2 regions of the Paraburkholderia sp. PAMB 6770 genome follow, and region 2 is predicted to be linked to the other one. Evidence: riboswitches for the same ligand, from Rfam matches in the RefSeq annotation. Region 2 holds a riboswitch; the other holds the start of a gene.
What was found. Region 2 has a riboswitch for cobalamin ahead of AC3AP7_RS12170 (FecCD family ABC transporter permease). Riboswitches for the same ligand answer to the same signal wherever they lie in the genome.
Positions count from the first base shown of each region.

Region 1: it holds a riboswitch for cobalamin, as region 2 does, so the genes downstream of both, AC3AP7_RS02545 (TonB-dependent receptor domain-containing protein) here and AC3AP7_RS12170 (FecCD family ABC transporter permease) in region 2, are expected to answer to the same signal.

Region 1 covers NZ_CM173238.1:529,169-532,360, forward strand. Annotated here, with positions in the region: gene AC3AP7_RS02540 (LysR family transcriptional regulator) at 1-780, shown strand, start outside; cobalamin riboswitch at 858-1,053, shown strand; gene AC3AP7_RS02545 (TonB-dependent receptor domain-containing protein) at 1,522-3,192, shown strand, end outside.
Region 2 covers NZ_CM173238.1:2,697,983-2,701,174, forward strand. Annotated here, with positions in the region: gene AC3AP7_RS12165 (ABC transporter ATP-binding protein) at 1-308, opposite strand, end outside; gene AC3AP7_RS12170 (FecCD family ABC transporter permease) at 308-1,345, opposite strand; cobalamin riboswitch at 1,538-1,791, opposite strand; gene AC3AP7_RS12175 (ATPase) at 1,961-2,317, shown strand; gene AC3AP7_RS12180 (cell division protein ZapA) at 2,314-2,628, shown strand; RNA gene ssrS (6S RNA) at 2,695-2,876, shown strand; gene AC3AP7_RS12190 (EVE domain-containing protein) at 3,033-3,192, shown strand, end outside.

The DNA of each region.
Region 1 (3,192 bases), 1.7 Mb from region 2:
CTCGGCACGCCGGTCTGGGATCGCGAGGGGCGCAGCCTGCGGCTCACGCAGGCCGGCCAGTATCTGCTCGCGCTCGCGAACCGGCTGCTGCCGCAGTTCGAGCAGGCCGAGGCGCGCATGAAGCAGTATGCGCAGGGGCAGCGCGGCACGCTGCGCATCGGGATGGAGTGCCATCCGTGCTATCAATGGCTGCTGAAGGTCGTGTCGCCGTTTCTCGCGCGCTGGCCGGATGTCGACGTGGACGTGAAGCAGCGCTTCCAGTTCGGCGGCATCGGCGCGCTGTTCGGCTACGACATCGACGTGCTCGTCACGCCCGATCCGCTGAAAAAGCCGGGTTTGCGCTTCGATCCGGTGTTCGATTACGAGCAGGTGCTGGTGGTCGCCGATCATCATGATCTCGCGCAGGCGCGTTATGTGCGCCCGGAACAGCTGGCCGACGAAATCCTGATCACGTACCCGGTCGAAACGGACCGGCTCGACATCTACAACCAGTTCCTGACGCCGGCGGGCGTCGTGCCGCGCCGCCACAAGACGATCGAGACGACCGACATCATGCTGCAGATGGTGGCGAGCGGACGCGGCGTCGCCGCGCTGCCGCGCTGGCTCGCCGACGAGTACGCGGACCGGATGCCGGTCACGGCGGTGAAGCTCGGCCGCGACGGGATCGCGAAGCAGATCTTCCTCGGCACGCGCGAAGCGGACGCATCGCTCGACTATCTGCGCGCGTTCGTCGAGCTGGCGCGCGATAGCGGCGGGCAGGCGCCGCGCCTGCGCCGCTAGGGCCGGGCGCGCGGCTTCGCGGCGGCGTCGCTGCGAAGCCGGTGGTGCGCAACCGTTGACGGCCCTATGCCGGAATCGGTACCCTCTCGCCTGGATGGTTCCCGTCAACGGGATCAAAAGGGAACGCAGTGGAAGCAAACGCTTCGAGTCTGCGGCTGCCCCCGCAACTGTAAGCGGCGAGTCCGTGCCCTACGTGACCACTGGGATACCGGGAAGGTCGGCAACGGATGACGACCCGCGAGCCAGGAGACCTGCCATCGACCGAGGTCCAAGCAGCCGCAAAGGGCGGGGTGTCCCGATGCGCGAGTGCCGCGTCACGCGGTTCCATGTTGCAAGGACAGCCCTGACCTCAGGATCTGTCATATGTTCACCGTTCCGATAGCGGCGCGCGCTCGGGGAGTGCCGCGCTGTCCGCTTGCCGGCGCATCGCCTGCCGCGCGTGCGCATTCCTTCCGCGCGCTTTGGCCGTGCCATGCGTGCCGTTCTTGCCATGCGCATCCGCGCCTGCCGGCGTCGTACGCCTCGCCCGGGCGGCCTTGCGCCGTTCGCGCGACGGCCCGCGGCAGCGCGCGCAGCGCGGATCGGGCGCGCGCGACCGCATCCGCACGCTAGCTGACGCCCGCGCCGCCCGCCGGATGGCGGCGACGCGTCCCGGGCGGGCGCGCTGCCGCTTCACGACCCCTATCACGACACCGCGTACCGCCGGCATACGGCGCACGCGCGATTCAAGGACACAGCCTCATGAAGTTCCGCCATACCCTCATCGCGTCGGCCGTCATGGCCGGTGCACTGCAAGGCGCCTGGGCCGCCGGCGACACGACGACGGCCCAGACCGACGCGTCGTCCGCCGACGCGACGCTGCCGAACATCGTCGTGGTCGGCGATACCGAGCACTTGCCGCAATCGTTCGACCAGCGCTACGCGACTACCCAGGTGCTGACCCGCGAGGATCTCGACCGGCTGTCACCGGCCGATCCGAGCATCACGCAGGCGCTCGCGACGCTGCCCGGCGTCACGGTCTCGCAGACGGGCGGCCCGGGCGCGGCCGCGTCGGTCAGCATCCGCGGCTCGTCGGGCGAGCAGGTGGCGGTATTCATCGACGGCATCCGGGTCGGCTCCGCGACCACCGGCGAGGCCGAATGGGCCGATCTGCCGACTTCCGCGTTCGACCGCGTCGAGGTGATCTCCGGCCCGGCGGCCGCGTCGTTCGGCGCGGACGCGGTGGGAGGCGTCGTCCAGCTGTTCACGCGCCACGCGGCGAACCAGCCGAACCAGACCACGGTCTCGTTCGGCGGCGGCTCCAACAAGACGTTCGACACGCAGGTGCGCACCTCCGGCACGGTCGCGTCGAGCGGGCCGCTCGCGGCGCTCGCCGGGCTCACGTACTCGCTCGGACTGCACGACTACAACACGGCCGGGATCGACGCGACGCAACCGTGGGCGTACGGTCACGAAGACGGGCGCAATCCGTACCACTCGCAGGATCTCGACGCCCGGCTCGGCTATGCCCACTCGAACTGGTCGATCTCGACCTTCGCGCTGTATCACCGCTCCGATCTGTCCTACGACAACGCGGGCGGCGACGACTGGCAACTGGACCATCAACTGACGACGGGCGTCGCGTTCCATCTGGACGTGTCGCCGACCACGCAGTTCGACCAGTCGTTCGGCTACGCGAACGACCGCCAGTTTCTCTACGCCGCCGATCCGACGATCCCGACCGACGAGATCGATTCGACGCGGCTGAGTTCGTCGACCTCGGTCACGCATCAGGAAACGGGCCATACGCTGTGGGGCGAACCGCTGTCCGGCGAGACGAAGCTCGCATACGACGCGTCGCGCGAGCAGGCGTTCCTGCCGGTCGATATTCCGGGCGGCGTGCCGACTCGCGACGATTCGGCGGTGTCGCTGCACCAGTCGGCCACGCTCGGCGCGTGGACGCTGTTCCTCGCGGGCCGTCACGAAATCATCCAGGGGCTGCCGGTCAATACCGGCAATGTCGCGCTCGCATGGGCGATCACACCGGTCTACACGGCGCGCCTGTCATACGGCAACGCGTTCCGTCTGCCGACGTTCGACGATCTGTACTACCCGGGCTACGCGAATCCGAACCTGCTGCCGGAGCGCAGCGACACGGTCGAGGCCGCACTCGACGCGACGACGTCGTTCGGCACCTTCACGGCCGCGGTCTACGACACGCGGGTTCACGACCTGATCACCTACGATTCGCAGACGTTCCTGCCCGTGAACGTCGGGCAGGCGCACATCCAGGGGCTGGACCTGTCTTACAAGGGCACGCTCGGCAAGTCGACGCCGGTGAGCCTCGCGATCGGCATCCTGAATCCGCAGGACGTGACGGACCAGACCTGGCTGAATCGCCGCCCGCGCCAGACCGTCAGCCTGAGCATCGAC
Region 2 (3,192 bases):
GCGCTGAACGCATCGTGCACGCTTTGCGGCATCAGCGCACGGCGCCGCGCGAGCGCGCGCGGCGCCCAGTCGGTCATGCGCACGCCGTCGAGCACGACGTGCCCGGACGCCGGCTGCGCCAGCCCGGCGAGCGCGCCGATCAAGGTCGTCTTGCCCGCGCCGTTCGGCCCCGCGATGCACCAGAGTTCGCCGGGAAGAAAAGTCTGCGTGACGTCTTCGAGCAGCGTGCGCGTACCGGCACGCAGCGTCAATCGTTGCGTGCTCAACGACCCGGAGACGACCGGTGCGGCCGCGCCGGCGCCGCGCATCACGTGCGCCGCCTGCGCAGCAGCATCCACAGAAACACCGGCACGCCCGCGAGCGCGGTGATCACGCCGACCGGCAACTGCGCGGGAGCGATCACCGTGCGCGCCAGCAGGTCCGCACCCATCACCGCGCAGCCGCCCGCGAGCGCGGCCGCCGGCAGGAGCATCCGCTGGTCGTTGCCGAACGCGAGCCGCACCGTATGCGGCACCACCAGACCGACGAAGCCGATCGTGCCGCCGGTCGTCACCGCGGCGGCGGCCGCGAGCGATGCGACCAGGTAGATGCGCAGGCGCAGGCGCAGCACCGGGATGCCGAGCGCCTGCGCGGCGGCGTCGCCGCGCAGCAGCACGTTCAGTTGCGGCGCCGCCGGCAGGATCGCCGCAAGCACGATGCCCAACGCGGCCAGCGCGGGCCACGGCAGCGTGCCGCCGCTCAGGTCGCCCGTCAGCCAGAACAGCATCCCGCGCAGGCGGTCGTCCGGTGCAAGCGTGAGCAGCAGCGTAATCAGCGCACCCCAGCCCGCGGCGATCACCGCGCCGGTCAGCAGCAGCCGCGGCGACGTGTCGAGCGGCTCGCCGCGCCACAGCTCGCGGCGCGCGAGACCCAGCACCAGCAGGATCGACACGAACGCACCCGCGCATGCGCTCGCCTCGACGAGCCACCAGGCGACGCCGGCGAGCATCGCCAGCAGCGCGAAGCTTGCGGCGCCGCCCGATACGCCGAGCACGTAAGGCTCCGCGAGCGGATTGCGCAGCAGCACCTGCAGCAGCGCGCCGGCGCTCGCCAGCAATGCGCCGCAGGCGAAGCCCGCGAGCGCGCGCGGCAAGCGCAGTGCGCGCACGATTTCGCGGGCGAAATCCGGTGGTGCGTGCGGCGAAGTCCACAACGCGGCCAGCACGCGCGACGGCGTCAGCGACACACTGCCGAGCGCGAGCGATGCGAGCAGCACCGCGAGCGTCAGCATGCCGAGCACGCCCCAGATCGCAATCGCACGCCGCGCATGCATCACCGGGGCACGGGGCATGGACGCGCGATTCATGCGGACACTCCGCGCCCGCGACACCCGGCGCGCGCGCCGCGCACAGCGCGCGCAAGAACGCGGCGGCCCGCGCGGCAAGCACCGCGCGCGTGCGGAAATGACATCGAATGGGTCCCGTGTGCGCAAAGCCCGGCCCGCCTCCCCGCAGGCCGATGCGAAACCGGGCGACGCCACGCTGTCACGCATGACGCGCGGCGTGCCCTCCGTCTGGCCGGTATCCGGGCTGGCGACGCGTCGATCCGCCTTCCCACGCAGCGTTGCGCAGTGGCCTGTCGCGCGCCTTCGGCGAGGCGCGCAGCAAGATCGAGCCGCATGGTCATGCAGTCGCTTACCGTTGCGGGGGCAGCACAGGTTGGCTGCGCCGCGTGTGCGGCGTGGCGCCCTGTTTCCCGTTTAACTGCACACGCGCAGCGGCGTATGCGAGCACCAGAGTGCCGCAAGTGTAGGAGCGGCCCCTGCGGGCGTCAAGAAAACACGCCGCGCGACACCGGGTGCGTACGGCGCCGAACGGCAGGAAGCCGCTCATCCCTCATACTGTTACGTCTCGATACGAGACAATTGTCTGAAACTGCAGTAATCCGCGCTAAAATGCGGTGTCTTTAGAGGACGCAGCACATGCTCACCGAACTCGAAACTCTCTCACAAAATATCGGCAAGCTGATTGCGATCAGTCAGCGTCACCACGAGACAAATCTGGCCCTTCGGGCACAGCTTGCCGAAGCGCATGCCGAAATCGAGGCGGCCCATGCTGAACTCGCGCAGACCCGCGAGGCACGCGACGCGCTGCAAGCCGAACGCGACGCACTGTCGGCCAAGATCGACGACGCGCAGGTGCGCCTGAACGCGATCCTCGAAAAACTGCCGCGTGCGCGCTCGCAAAGCGAGCCGGACAGCCAGCTCGATCTGCTCGCTTCGGCGCAGCAGGAGGACGAATCCGGCAGCGCGTCCCACCGCCACGGAGAAAGTGCATGACCACCAAGCAGATCGAAGTCTCGATTCTCGGCCAGTCGTATCGCCTTGCCTGCTCGCCGGAAACCGAACACGCGCTGCTCGAAGCGGTCGCGCGCGTCGACGCCGAAATGACGAAAATCCGCGCGCACAGCAACGTGCGCGGCACCGATCGCATCGCGGTGATGGCAGCATTGTCGCTTGCATCGGAGCTGCTCAGGCTGCAGGCGAGCGTGCGTCACGGAGAAGCATTTCCCGCGGAGGAAATCCGGCGTACAATGCACCAGATGAATGAGCAGCTGGGCACTGTGATTCAACAGTACAGCATGCAGTAGTCAGTAAAAAAGGATTCGCTGTCGTGCGCGTGCCATCGCAGCACGCAGTCGGGTCCGGTCAGTTTAGCTTCCCTGCCTGGTTCGCCAAGGTCATATATTCCTTGAACCAATGCCATGTGCACGGTTGCGGAAATTTGTAGCACGGGTGTGCGCGTCACTCTGTCTGATGTACCCGAAGTGCTGCTAACTGCGACCAATTCTGAACCTCAGGTTCAGGATGCCGGCCTAGCGGCCAAGGCGGGGACCTTATTCAACGGCATCGGGCATTGCGTTCCGGTGCCGTTTTTCTTTGTGGCTGCGGTAAGGGTTGTGGTTGTGCGAGTGGCGGCGGTCCTTGCGATCGCCTTGCGCCGTGCCGCGCGGTTTCGCGCGCTTCCTTTCATTCTCCCCGTTGCATCCTGTCCATGCGCTACTGGCTGATGAAATCCGAACCGGACGAGGCAAGCATCGACGACCTCGCTGACGCCCCCCAACGCACGCTCCCCTGGACCGGCGTGCGCAACTATCAGGCACGCAATTTCATGCGTGACGAGATGCGGATCGGCGACGGCGTGCTCTTCTATC